DNA from 3 places in the Acidicapsa ligni genome. Region 3 is predicted to be linked to each of the others. Evidence: predicted binding sites of a transcription regulator. Region 3 holds the regulator's gene; each other region holds the start of a gene.
What was found. The regulator LexA, encoded in region 3, represses DNA repair genes until DNA is damaged. The targets are predictions, from matches to a motif close to CANTTCGCTTTTTATTCGC.

Region 1: the regulator LexA is predicted to act here: its motif matches at 2,748-2,766, upstream of uvrB (excinuclease ABC subunit UvrB).
Region 2: the regulator LexA is predicted to act here: its motif matches at 2,411-2,429, upstream of OHL19_RS16425 (copper amine oxidase).

The regions. Positions count from the first base shown of each region.
Region 1 is NZ_JAGSYG010000003.1:792,072-796,816, reverse strand. It holds gene OHL19_RS13610 (response regulator) at 20-400, opposite strand; gene uvrB (excinuclease ABC subunit UvrB) at 735-2,726, opposite strand; gene OHL19_RS13600 (DUF1569 domain-containing protein) at 3,144-3,617, shown strand; gene OHL19_RS13595 (pyrrolo-quinoline quinone) at 3,644-4,745, opposite strand, start outside.
Region 2 is NZ_JAGSYG010000004.1:516,240-520,984, forward strand. It holds gene OHL19_RS16410 (TonB-dependent siderophore receptor) at 1-35, opposite strand, end outside; TPP riboswitch at 99-195, opposite strand; gene OHL19_RS16415 (HD domain-containing protein) at 274-837, opposite strand; gene OHL19_RS16420 (MFS transporter) at 838-2,253, opposite strand; gene OHL19_RS16425 (copper amine oxidase) at 2,659-4,671, shown strand.
Region 3 is NZ_JAGSYG010000007.1:62,719-67,463, forward strand. It holds gene OHL19_RS19920 (sigma-54-dependent transcriptional regulator) at 1-1,117, opposite strand, end outside; gene OHL19_RS19925 (response regulator transcription factor) at 1,149-1,955, opposite strand; gene lexA (transcriptional repressor LexA) at 2,340-2,945, shown strand; gene trxA (thioredoxin) at 3,044-3,376, opposite strand; gene thrB (homoserine kinase) at 3,718-4,623, opposite strand; gene thrC (threonine synthase) at 4,626-4,745, opposite strand, start outside.

The DNA.
Region 1 (4,745 bases), on a different contig from region 3:
CGAATTTGCAGAAACATATTTAAGCGGACTGCTTCTCCACCCGCTGCAATATCTGGTTTACCACCGGCCAAAGCTCATCCGGCGAATTTGCCTGTGAATGCGTTACACCGGAAATTCCCTCATACTGCGATTCCACATTTCCCACCGAACTCAACACCAGCACCGCAACCCTCGGCATCCGCATCCGCAACTCTGCCACAAACTCAGGCCCCGAAATCCCAGCCGTCGTATGCCCGGTAATAATCAGCGAAAGTTTCTGCGTTTGCGAGGGCACTTCGATATAACAGAGCGCCTCAGCCGCATCCGAAGTCCGCGCCACACCTGCGCCACCACGCTCCAGAATTGATTTCCGCAGAGACGCACGAAGCGGATTGTCATCTACAAGTAAAATTGTCCCCATATGTCCCGATAACCGGATGAAACGTAATAATCGAATTCCTCTGGTGTTTACCATTAAATAAATTAGATGTCCCGATCCGATAAGCAGTTGCTTCAGTAATCACAACCGTAATAGACCGCAAAGAAGCTTTATACCAACCTTAAGATGCCCTTCTCGTTCGCAAAGATGCCCGTATTCCAACAATTTAGGGAAATTGTTCTCCCTTTCACCTGGAGCAGCGACACAATTCCCAAAACAAAAGAAAATTCGGGCGTCCCATCCTTTCACGCTTTTTGCGAAGGATGGGAGTAACCACTCCCATTCCAGAACTCGCCTCACCCCCAGCCCGAAAACACTACCCGAAAAGAAACTCCTTGGCCCGCAAATCCTTGATCGTATCCCGCAGCCGAGCCGCCTTCTCAAACTCGAACTTCTTCGCGGCCTCCCGCATCTCCACTTCCATCTTCGCCAGGTGTTTGTCCAACTCAACCTGAGAAGCAAACTCCGGCATCCCTTCCGCCGCCTCTTCCAGCGGATCGCCATACTCCGCCTTCAAAATCGACGCCAGCGAATTGTCCATCTTGCTCAACACCGACGTTGGCACAATCCCATGCTCCTCGTTATAAGCTCGCTGAATCTCCCGTCTTCGATCCGTCTCATCAATCGCCCGCCGCATCGAATCCGTCATCTTGTCCGCGTACAGAATCGCTCGCCCCTCGACATTTCTCGCCGCACGTCCAATCGTCTGAATCAGCGCTCCGGTCGAGCGCAAAAAACCTTCCTTATCCGCATCCAGAATCGCCACCAGCGAAACCTCCGGCAGATCCAATCCCTCGCGCAACAGATTGATCCCCACCAGCACGTCGTATTCGCCTTTGCGCAGCCCCGCCAAAATCTTGATCCGCTCCAGCGTCTCAATCTCCGAATGCATATACCGGCAGCGCACCCCAACCTCTGTGTAATACCCCGCCAGGTCCTCAGACATCCGCTTGGTCAGCGTCGTCACCAGCACCCGCTCATTGCGCTTTGCCCGGTCGCGAATCTCGCCCAACAGATCGTCAATCTGCCCCTTCACCGGCCTGATCTCAATCTCCGGATCAACCAACCCCGTAGGCCGAATCACCTGTTCCACCACCACGCCCGCAGCCTTCGTCAACTCAAACGGGCCCGGCGTCGCCGAAACATAAATCGTCTGGTGAATCCGGTTCTCAAACTCATCGAACTTCAGCGGCCTGTTATCCATCGCCGACGGCAATCGAAACCCATAATCCACCAGGTTCGCCTTCCGGCTTCGATCCCCATGCCACATCCCATGCACCTGCGGAATCGTCACATGCGACTCATCCACAAACAGCAGAAAGTCCCTCGGAAAATAATCCAGCAGCGTCGGCGGAGCCTCACCCGGCAGCCGCCCGCTAAAGTGCCGCGAATAATTCTCAATCCCATGGCAGTAACCCATGCTCTTGATCATCTCCAGGTCAAACCGCACCCGCTGATGAATCCGCTGCGCCTCCACCATGCGCCCCTGCTTCTCCAACTCCGCTTCCCAATCCGTCAGCTCCGCCACGATCGTTTCAATCGCCTGCGCCTTGCGCTCCGGCTGCACAACATAGTGGCTCTTGGGATAAATCGGTAGCCGCGCATACTTCTGTTTCACTGTGCCAAACAGCGGATCTATCTGCGATAGCGATTCAATCTCATCGCCGAATAACTCAATCCGAAAAGCATTCTCATCATAAGTAGGGAAGACCTCGATAACATCGCCCCGCACCCGGAAAGTGCCTCTGCGAAAGTCCGCATCGTTCCGTTCGTAAAGTATCTCCACCAGCCGCCGTACAATATCGTTGCGATGAATCCGCTGCCCCTTCTCCAGCAGCAGCAACATGCCGTAATAAGCCTCAGGAGAGCCCAAACCATAGATACAGCTAACCGAACTGACAATAACGCAATCTCGCCGTTCAAATAGCGACCGCGTAGCTGAAAGCCGTAACTTGTCTAACTCCTCATTGATCGTAGCTTCCTTCTCGATATATAAGTCCCCCGCAGGGATGTAAGCTTCCGGCTGATAGTAATCGTAATAACTGACAAAATACTCAACCGCATTGCCCGGAAAGAACTGCTTGAACTCGTTATATAACTGCGCCGCCAGCGTCTTGTTATGCGCCAATATCAGCGCCGGACGGTTCAACTCCTCAATGACCTTGGCCATCGTAAAAGTCTTGCCTGAACCAGTCACACCCAGCAGCACCTGGTGCTTCTCCCCAGCCGCCAAACCCTGCACTAGTTCATCGATAGCCCGAGGTTGATCTCCCTTAGGCTGATAAGGCGTAACCAACTGAAAGTCCATAAAATTAAGTATACAAGCAAGGCGAAAATAAGGCGAAATAAAGCCTCTGCAGGATTGGCCACAATCGACTTCTGATCATGGTCATTGCCATTCCCCAGCAAAACTTGATCAATGCGGCAGCCACACCGTGCAGAGAATTATCCCCCAACCGCGCATAATCAATGAAAGCCCCGTCAGAACCAATCAAAAGCCGAAATACCAGGCAGACACGTCTGTCTGACATGCCCATCGCACCCAGAAAAAGGATGCCTGAGTTATCAGGGCAACAGGTATAGCAAGGGGCATCCTTAGGGACACCGGCAAACAGCTACATAGCCCCCCTGGGGTAGGTCAAATTCTTTAAGGTAAGCCCCAAAGCCATCGCGTCACTCAGGATGGCATGATTTTCGCGAATAGAAATCAGCTTCCCCGCAGACCATGCCGATCAGTAAACTGTGGCGCATGAAAAGCCTCTATGATTCCTCGGCAGCAGAAGAAATCAAGCATCGCCTCGCAGCCATAACTCCAACTAGCGAACGTCTCTGGGGCAAAATGAACGCAGCCCAGATGCTCGCACATTGCTGCTTAAATTTGGAAACCGCCTGCGGCGATAACGTCCAGCCAAGAAGTTTCATCGGCAAACTCATCGGCCCACTCTTCAAGTCCGAATTCTCAAGAGACAAGCTGTGGCGAAAGAATTCTCCAACCGTCCCGGCCTACATCATCAGCGAGGAACGCGATCTCAATGCAGAACGCGAACGCCTCCTCCTCCTGATAGACCGCTTTCAAAAAGGAGGCCCCGTAGCCTGCACACAAGCGCCCCACGCTTTCTTTGGCAAGCTCTCAGTCGAAGAGTGGGGCAAAGGCATGTATAAACACCTCGACCACCACCTGCGGCAGTTTAACCTCTAACAACGAGCTGGAGATGTCGCCTCAAATCAGTCGGTCGTGACTCCGTAAACATCCAACTCCCCGGGAGTACTGGTTGTGCTGTCTACACCACCCGCGTTGTTGCCACGAGTCCCCACATAAACATGCCCATTGGCAATAGTCGGTACCGTAAATTTGACAGCATTGCCCGCCGCATCCGTACTGGTTGTAGAACTGTTCCACAACTCCGTACCAAGGTTTGTAGCATCATAGGCATGAAGCACTGCAGGCCCACAGGATTTCGATTGGCTCGTGCAGTAGCTATTGCTGTTCAAAGCCCAAACGATTCCATTCGAAGCTCCTGATGCCGAAACCGATGGTGTAGCGCCAGGGAACCCATAGGTGTTGGAGGACCTGGTACTCGCCGACGGATTGAGAAGATTGGCGAATGGATCAAATGCATAAGCTACCATTGAGCCATTGAGCGGAGCCACATAGTACGTGTTATTCCAGAAAGCTCCAGTGGAGAAAATTCCGCTGCCAACGCTGATAACCTGCCTGGCATTCGTGTCCCCAAGCCCCCCCATCGAATCGCCATTCAGAAGATACAACGAACCATCTTTTCCTCCGCCGATTACCAGGTGTCTCAAGGCTCCTGAAGCTACATTCACCAACACCGCCGAACCACCCGATCCAAAGTCAGCGTCATTCGTTTCATCACTCTCCTGATCCGTAGGAGTGAAATAGGAAGAAACCGTCAATCCATTCGATATCTTGAGGAAGGAGTCGCCATAATCGTTATTCGGCATACTGGTGCTGGTTGCATCAAACCCGCCATTCCCCGAGATCAGATAAAGGTTATTGTTCGCGTCTGCTGAAGGCGCACCACCACTCATCCAGATGCCACCCTGCGTTACGTTCGGGTCTATATTCAAAATACTTGCGACCGTCAGATCGGATGCCTTGTATCCGACTAACCATCCATAGAAAGGATTCGCGTCTTCGTGCGCAGCCCAGGCAACGTATACAACTCCATTAACGAGCGCGAGACCAGGCCGTTGGTTTTCCTGTTTCGCATTAAACGTCACAGTTGACCCGCCATCCCCTGTGCCTGGAAAAGTGATATTAGCTCCAATATCGACTGGCCCACTGAATTTCTCGCTACCTGTC
Region 2 (4,745 bases), on a different contig from region 3:
TGGCGTGGAGATGTGGCTACTGAAGCTGCGTACATGGTTTCCCCTTGAATCCAACTACGAAACAAGAGGTGCTCACGCGACAGCAGTCCATACGCATGGATTGCGTTTCGGAAACTTCCCACGCCGGTATTATCCGGTTCGGGTCCAAAGGGTTTTTCTCAGCCCCGCATTTGCGAAGCACCCCTGTTTCTATTCACTAAGCTATAACACTTCGCCAAATTCTGCACGGCGAATGTTGCACATCGTGAGGAGGGACGTTTTCGACGATATAACTTACTGCCACATTGCCTTGATTTGCGGTAGATAGGTTGAGGCTTGGGGAACGGCGAGTGCGGGGATTTTAGCTTCGTCGTCCCAATGGCGCAATGTGATGGCATCCTGCGCGAAGGGAGTAGCAACAAATGCAACAGCTTCGGCTTCCGACATGGGGCCACCCTGCAATCCGAGACTTAAGAGTGAAGACGGAGAAAGTGCATTGAGGTAGGCCGGATCAACATGGCAGAGATATCGTTTAGCCGCTACGTGCATGCGAATCGGCTCTGTAACGGATAGTGGCAGATGCGCGGAGAGTATCTGATTCGCGAGTTCCTCATGCCTCGTGTCGAGGCCGTCAACTGCGGCATCTTCCCCTTTGTGATGTAACAGGTGGCCTACATCGTGTAGCAGCGCGGCAACAATCAGCGAATTGGCACTCGCAGCTTCGCGAGCAAAGAATGCAGCTTGCGGGCAGTGCTCCAACACTGTAACCGGCTCTCCGAAATAAGAGTCGCCACCGCGCGATGAAAGTAATTGAACCAATAGTTCCGGAGAATCAATTGTGGATGTTGTCTCTATCATCTAACTTATTCCCTTCAAAACAGCGAGTTCTTTGAGCCTGGCCTGGGCTTCGCGTCTTTGGCTGATAGCCAATACCAACGCTACGATTGCGGTGAGCAGGCAGATGAAAGCCAGCGCGACAAAGGCTCTGCGCCAGCCATAATTTACCGTGATGCGCGCCATCGTATCGCCGGAGAGAACGCCCGCCAGATAACCGACGCCATCAATGATGCCGGCAGCCGTTGCGCTTCCCTTATCGCCGCCAAAATCCATCGACATCGCTCCAGCCAGGTATGAATAAGGCCCCATCAAAAGAAAGCCAATGAGCGTCACGATCCCGACAGGAATCCAGGGATTCACATTGCCGGGGATCTGCGCCAGCAGGAAGAGACAGATAGTGCCCGAAGCAAGTCCACCAAAGAGAACGAGACTACGGCCATTGAGTCCAAGTTTGTCGCTCAGGAAACCGGCGAGGAGCACAGAGACTCCTCCGAAGAGAGGGAAGAGCGCGCTGCGGCTGGCGGCATCGGCGTTGGAGAGCCCGACGTAGGCAGAAAAGTAAGTCGGAGTCCACAGGTTAAACGTCTCGCGCAGCAGCGTGGTACCCAACGAGAGCAGGCAGACCATCCAAAAGAAGCGGCTTGAAAGCAGGGGACGCAGGATCGCAAGCAGGCCGGGAGATTTGTTGTCGGCTGGATTGGTATCTTTCTGCTTCAGATCCCTGGCAGCGTAGACGTTCAATGGGTTCGTCAGCGGAGCCGGTAGACCGCGCTCCTGCGGCGTCTCGCGCAGGAGAAGCAGATTGGCCAGGAACAGCAGGGACAGCAGCCCTGCGCCGGTAAAGAAGATGCCACGCCAGCCCATGCCTGCCCCAAGCAGCAATGCCATGGTTTCTCGCGCCGCGGCATCGCCGAATAGAAAACTCAGGCTGAGGACTGCCATGACTGTTCCGTAGATGGAGTAGGAAAACCAGCGCGACGAAACCTTGACCAAGCCGACCCAGCCAGAGGATTGAAAAAGCCGGTTGCCGATCCATGCAAAGGTGAAGATCGGAAATCCTCCCCCCATCGCAAACAGGATGGTAAAGAGAACCGATCCGATCATCCCGGCCAGAAAGTTGTTCCGCCCTCCAAAAAGATCGGCCAGCGAGCCGGAAACAAATTTGCCGATGGCGTATGCCAGCACTCCGGCGGAGGCCATAAAGCCTAGCCGCACCTGCGCCACATTGGCCGGAATACCGTGGTGTCCTAAATCTTGAATCAAGAGCGGAAGGACCACGGAAAGGTCCGAGCGGCAAAAGTAGTAACCGGAGTAACCAAGGACGAGCAGCGAGATCGTAAGCAGGTGCCAGCGTGTAAATCGCGCAGGCTCAGGAACCACTTCCGGTACGTGCAGAGTTGTGGATGAAGCGGAGCTATCTTCCTGATTGGATGTCATTTGTGCCTGAAGTACGGGGGTATGTGATTCTTCACCATTGTATTTTGTGCCTGGAAGAATCACGGGGTGTGGGACGCCAATTATGGCATCGCGCTTCCCTTGTTTTACTGTCCATTATCAGAATTAACAAACAATTCTTGACTTGAGGTGAAAAGTATCGGATAAATGGAGAAATTTCCCTACAGGGAATTTTCCCTGCAACGCACTTTCAGCGGATTTGTGAAACGGACTCGGCCACCAGGCTTTCTCCAAAGGGTACTCTCAATCTTCGCAGTGCAACTTCTTTAGGTTTCGTTCCATGCAAGCGGCAGGCTTCCCTTTATTTCTTTCAGGGGTTCCTGCCCAGAAGTGTCTTTTCATCGCCAAGGGGCCAAATAGTGGGCCCAAATTCTTCGGAGGTAATACGTGGTATTTCGTCGTTGTCTGTTTGCATTTGCTCTTCTGATGCTTATTTTTACGCCATGTTTCGCGTTGCAACCCACGGTGAATCATCCACTCGATGCATTGACGCCGGAGGAATATTGGAAAGCCTATAACGTTCTTCGAGATGCTGGAAAACTGGAAGAGAAGACGGTCTTTTCAAGCATTCTGCTGCGCGAACCACCAAAATCCGAGGTGCTCGCGTGGACACCGGGAATGCCGATCGTGCGCAAAGTGGATGCAGTGCTTTTGACGGAAGGTAAGTCATACGCGGCTGTCATCGACATCAGCGCGGGTAAGCTGGATTCCTATGTCCAGCTTAAGAAGGAGCAGGCCCCGGTTACAGAGTCCGAAATGCATGGCTACGACGACGTGCTCAAGAAAGATCCGCGTATTCTGGAGGCCCTGAAGAAGCGCGATATCACCGATCTTCGCCTGGTGACCTGCTATGTCACACCAGCGGGTCATGTCGCTCTCCCAGAGCAGACTGAGGGCCGTCGCATCGGTTGGGGTGGCTGCACCTATTCCTCTGGAGCGAAATATAGCTGGGACAGGGAGATTCCCGGCATCTTCTTTGTCGTCGATATGAACGAGAAGAAAATCACGCGCTTTTCCGATTACGGCGCTGTTCCTATGCCCGCAACGACGAGCATCTATGACGCGGATGGTGGTCCCGCGCGCGAGGGAACCAAGCCTCTCCTGACCTCACAGCCTGACGGTCCCAGCTTCTCCATCAAGGATGGAGAGATTAGCTGGCAGAACTGGCACTTCCGCTTCCGCCTGGATCCCCGTGTCGGCCCTGTGATCAATCTTGTGAGCTATGAGGACGGGGGCAAGCGAAGGTCTGTTCTGTATGAGGGCGGACTTTCGGAGATGTACGTTCCCTACCAGGACCCGGAAGAGACATGGAGCTCGCATGTCTTCCTGGATGCTGGGGAATACTTCATCAACACTGGTTCCGGCGGTATCATCAAGCCGTTGCAGGCGGGTATTGATTGCCCGACTTACGCGACCTTCTTCAGCGGAACTTTCTTCCACGAGAATGGTGCGCCCTACATCCGTCCGCAGCTTGCATGCATGTTTGAGCGGGTAACTGGCGATCCGGCATGGCGTCACTGGGATGAAGAAACCTATGCAGTCTCAGGAAGGCCCATGCGCGAGCTTGTCTTCCGTACTGTGGCCACGGTTGGCAACTACGACTATCTCTTTGATTGGCGTTTCGAGCAGGACGCATCCATCACTGTTGGCATCGGTGCCACGGGCATCCTGGAAGTAAAAGCAGTCAAGGATCAGAGAGCAGATGGTGAACTCTCGGCAGGGCTGGCAGCAAAAGACACGGACGGCAAGGAGGTTCAGTTCGGGCAACTGGTAGCGCCAGGTACGGATGGCGTGGACCACGACCACTACTTCAGCTATCGGCTCGATCTGGATGTGGATGGCGTCAATAACAGTCTTATGGTCGATAAGCTGGTGCCGTATAAACTTCCTGACTCCACGCCGGGACGTCATTGGATCTGGGCCATGAAGCCGGAGATGATCAAGACCGAAGGGGATGCTAAGTTCAATGTCTCTATCGAGCATCCTGCGATGTGGCGCTTTGCCAATGAGAACGTGAAGAACTCACTAGGGCAGAACACCAGCTTCGAGATCATGCCAGGCGAGACGGGCATCAGCCTGTTGCCGCCTACCGAGTGGCCGCAGAAGCGTGCTGGCTTTTCAGAGCACAATCTTTGGGTCACACCTTACGACCCCAATGAGCGCTATGTCTCTGGCGTGTATCTGATGGGGAGCAAGGGCGAAGACGGACTGACGGAGTGGGTCAAGAAGAACCGCAATATCATGAACACCGATATTGTCGCCTGGTACACCGTGGGCTTCCACCATGTACCGCGACCGGAAGATTGGCCGCAGATGCCCACGATGTGGCATACCTTTTCTCTGCGACCGTTTCAGTTCCTGCCTAAGAATCCAACGATGGATCTCCCCTTGGTCCCGTAGGGCTGTATCGCCGACTAGCGCGTAATACCAGGTAAAGAAAATCAACCGGGCTTTGATCAACAGGTCATAGCCCG
Region 3 (4,745 bases):
GAAACAGCCCTTTCTGAGCATCTTCCGAGAGTGGTTGATGGGTCGCTGCCACGATTCGCACATCGACTTTTACTGTTTCGTTATCCCCGATCCGTTGCAATTCCCCACTCTCAAAAAATCGCAGGAGTTTCGATTGCAGGCCTAGCGGCATTTCTCCTATCTCATCTAGAAAGAGAGTTCCGCCGTCTGCCGACTCTATTCTGCCGATTCTTCCTTGAACGGCCCCGGTAAATGCCCCGCGCGTATGCCCAAACAGCTCAGCCTCGAGCAATGCTTCCGGGATAGCGGCACAGTTTATAGCAACAAACGCCTTACGGCAGCGTGGAGATAGTCGATGCAAGGCCTCTGCAACCAGTTCCTTGCCTGTGCCGGTAGGCCCCTCAATCAATACCGGCGTGGTTCTACCTGCGACAAGACGAATACGCCGGCTGACTTCTAACATGACGGCACTATCCCCGACCAGGTCTGGAATTCGATCTATCGCAGTTGCCCGTTTGTACATGCCACGAATGCCTATATCCGGTGTTGTCACACGCAAGTTTTGTACGGCCGCATCTCCCGCATGCCTGTCACGATCTGATCTGTCACGATCTGGATCGATCAAGATCGAAGATTGGATCGTCGGAGAGGGCAAAAACGCATCGGGGACTTCAGTGCCTGGAAAAGTTGCCTCAGTTGCATCCGCCCCATCCATCACCGGAGCAGCCTTCCATGCCGCCGTGTCGCCTTCCTGGCTTCGGCGTAGCGCATACAACAGTTCCTGACGATATGGGCTCCGCGGGCTATCCGGAACAGTCGCTCCATCGGTCATGACCACATCGACGGTCGGATACTCACGGCGAAAATCTTTCAGGAATTCTCTTACCTCCAAATCAGGCAACCATGGATCGACCAGCAGTGCTTCCAGAGACGTCCCCTGTGCCGCAGACCAGGCCTCAGCACCACCGGGAGCTTCCAATACCTGCCATCGTAATCCTCCCAGCGCCTCGCTCAATTTTCCCCGGAAGCTGGAATCCGAGCTCGCGATCAGAACGATTCTCATCCGTGAACGTGAAGAGGAAGCGGCTGTGAACGGAACCGGCATCGTAGAGGCCACTGAAACGGGTGAAGGAAGCATAGTAATCTCCTGAACTCAATATTCTTGTGACCTATCCGCGTAATGGAAAGACAGACAGAGGAAAAATGGCAGCATCGGCGTTGATATCAGATTTCGTCCGATCTACGGGACCGTCCTGCGACGAAGCCAAAAGTGGCGAAATCAAGGGTGGAATTGGAAGATGTATTTCTGCCTCGGAAGGCACAACATACCCGTGTCCCCGCACGGTACGCAGCAGGTATCCGGGTGGTGGATCCTTCAGTTTGCGTCGCAGGTAATTTACATAGACATCCACAATATTGGTGGTTTGTGCCGGCTCCATATTCCATACCGCATCCAGCAGTTCAACGCGGGAGATGCATTGGCCGCGATGCAGCATCAGGTGTTCCAGCAACGCAAACTCCTTGTTGGTTAGAGAGATGAGTTCTCCAGCTCGATGAGCCGTATGATCAAGCCGATCGAGTTCCAGATTGCCTGCCCGTAGCATCAGCCTGGCTTCCCTCTTGCGGCGTAGCAATACCCTGCACCGAGCCCGTAGTTCATGCAGGCTGAACGGCTTTACCATGAGGTCATCCGCTCCGAGATCGAGGCAGCGAATTCGTGTCTCTATTTCATCGCGCCCAGTGAGTATCAGCACCGGCAACTGCGAATCCGATAAGCGGATCTCAGCCAGAACCTGCTCTCCGTCCTTTACCGGCAGGTTCAAGTCCAGTATGGTCAGATCCGGCAAATCCTGATGAAACGCTGCCACCGCTTCTGCGCCATCAAAGGCGCAGCGAACTCTGTGCCCCTCGGATTCCATCCCTCGCGTAAGAAACATCCCTAAAGCCCGATCGTCTTCAGCAATCAACAACCGCATAGAATTTCTCCGTCCTACAGCTTGCGGTAGGCAAGACTTCGCCGCTCGCGTCATCTCGCGTGGTCTCACGTCGCCCCGCGTCTGTTTGTTCCTATCCGATCTCCCGCGCATTGTCGGAGATGGGGTTAGAGTCTGTTCTGGTGTGCTTGCTTCACGATCCTCTCCGGGTTGGAAACTTTCAAGAGAAATGCAAAATCCACGGATGGGACAATTCCGGGATTGGGAGGCGCTCATCAAAATTCCCAAAAGTGTCCTAATTCCTCACACACAGTCCCTCGGAACTTTGTCTTCACCAAGGAGGCATAAGAGAATCTAGATTTGGCTGGAGAAAGAACAGCGAAAATAGTTCTCGCAAATTCGCTTTTCATTCGCTATAATGCGCGCATGGCAGTTACACGCAGGCAAAAAGAAGTTCTCGATTTTCTGGAGTCGTTTGTCACCCGCAACGGCTATTCGCCTTCCTTCGAAGAGATCGCCAGAGGTCTCGAACTCAAGTCGCTGGCGACGGTGCATAAGCACATTTCCAACCTCGAAAAAAAGGGGTTACTCGATCGTGTCCACAACCGCAGCCGCTCGATCGACGTCGTGCCGGCAGGCACGCGCACGCGGACCAGCGAGCGTTTGCCTCTCATGGGGCGTATCGCCGCCGGTCTGCCTGTAGAAGCAGCCGAAAATACAGAAAGCATCTCGCTACACGATGTTGTCGGAAACAAGGATGTCTTCGCGCTTGAAGTTCGTGGCGACTCCATGCGCGATGAACACATCATCAGCGGTGATTATGTCCTGGTAGAACGCACTCGTACTGCCCGCCAGGGAGAGATCGTGGTCGCCCTCGTGCGCGGCTCAGAGACCACGCTCAAGCGCTTCTATCTCGAGGGCAGCCAGGTGCGCCTGCAGCCCGCCAATCTGGAAATGGAACCCATCATGATCCCTGCAGGCCAGGTTGCCATCCAGGGCCGTGTTCTCGGGGTTTTGCGCCGATATCGGTAGAAGGGCCATCTGTTGATCAATATTAAAATCCAAGACAAAAAGGCGGCCGGGCATAACGCCCGGCCGCTTTTTAAAATGCTTAAGTAGTTTCTGGAAACTTACGCCAGAATCTGATTGACCTTCGCTTCGATTACGTCTTTCGGCACGTACCCAACGATCTGATCAGCTACCTTGCCGCCCTTGAAGAACAGCAGTGCCGGAATTCCGCGGATACCGTACCGCGACGGCGTGGCGCCATTCTGGTCCACGTTGACCTTTGTGACCTTTAATTTGCCAGCATAAGCTGTGGCCAGTTCATCGACGATCGGTGCAATTGCCTTACATGGCCCACACCAGACTGCCCAAAAGTCAACCAGCACAGGCTGCTCCGATTGCAGCACTTCCTGATCGAACGTCGCATCACTTACTTCCAGAACTCCAATTCCTGCCATCATTCTCCTCGCGGTACTGACATCTCAGTGTAACCGCACCTACCACTCAATGAGATGCAGGATTGTGTCGGAAGTCGCAAAGTACCCGTACTAGCAATAAGGCTGGATAAATTAAATCGATTAAGAAAGCAATTTGAGGGCAAAAAATTAAAGCGCCCGGATCCCATAAAGGAATCACGGACGCTAGAGCAGCCCTCCCCCAGAACTGCCCACACGACGAATCTAGGGTTTTCGTTATAGAAAAGCAAGAAATCTTAGGTAATACAAAAACCAGTCACTAACGGGGGATATGATTCGCACTCCAATTACCTGCATTTACGCTGCAAAATCTCAGAAAAACTCTACTGATTCAGTGTTACTCCGCGGTGCTCAAAGCTCGTAACAAGGATTTCCGCGTCCGCATCGTCCCCTAGGGTCTCTAAAACCGCCGAGGTGGCGTCTACAACTGCATCCGGACCTGAAACGATCAGCAATACCGATGGACCCGCTCCACTCAGCGCTACGCCAAGAATGCCATGACTACCGGCAAGTGGCAGCAGACTCGGCAGCAGAGGACAAATCTCCATCCGATACGGCTGATGAACCCTGTCCGCCATTGCCGGACGCAGCAACTCCCCGCGCCCATGCGCAAACGCCAGCCCCAGCAGCGACGCCGCCTGAATATTAGCAACAGCGTCAGCCCGCGAATACTCTGCCGGCAGGACAGCCCTGGCCTTGCTCGTTGCCAGCGGTGTCGTCGGAATCACCACAAGAGCCCGCCAGTCCTGTGGAGGCTCAACCCGCGCCGCGTGGACAGTTCTTCCCTCGCATGCCGCAATCACCAGCCCGCCGAGCCAGCACGCGGCCGCATTATCCGGATGCCCTTCCTGCACACAAGCCTCGGCCAAAATCTGCGCCGAAGTCCACCCCAATCCGCCAAAGTGGACGGCCAGGGCAATGGCGGCCAGTCGTCCGGCAGCCGATGACCCGCAACCCATTCCCAGCGGAATCTGGTTATGCATCGTTACTGCAAGCGCTGGTGCCACAATGCCTTCCCGCTCCAACAACTCACAGTACGTAGTCAGAATGAGATTTCCATCCGTCACCGAGCAGAGATCTGCATTCCGTCCAGTCGCGATAATAGAAAAACTCTCAGCAACCTCAGCCTCAATCTCCAGGTGGAAATCAAGCGCCACAGCAGCCGTATCAAAAGCCGCGCCAAGATTCGCAGAAGTAGCAGGCAAACGCAGTCGAAATCCAGAACCCACGGCTAGCTCCACTTGCTCTGAATTTCTTCCAGTGCCTTTAGCACTGCCGCAGGCGTAGCCTCAACCTCAACGGCATTCCGGCGCAGCGCGACAATCTCCGGCAGTACCGGAGCAGTCTCAGA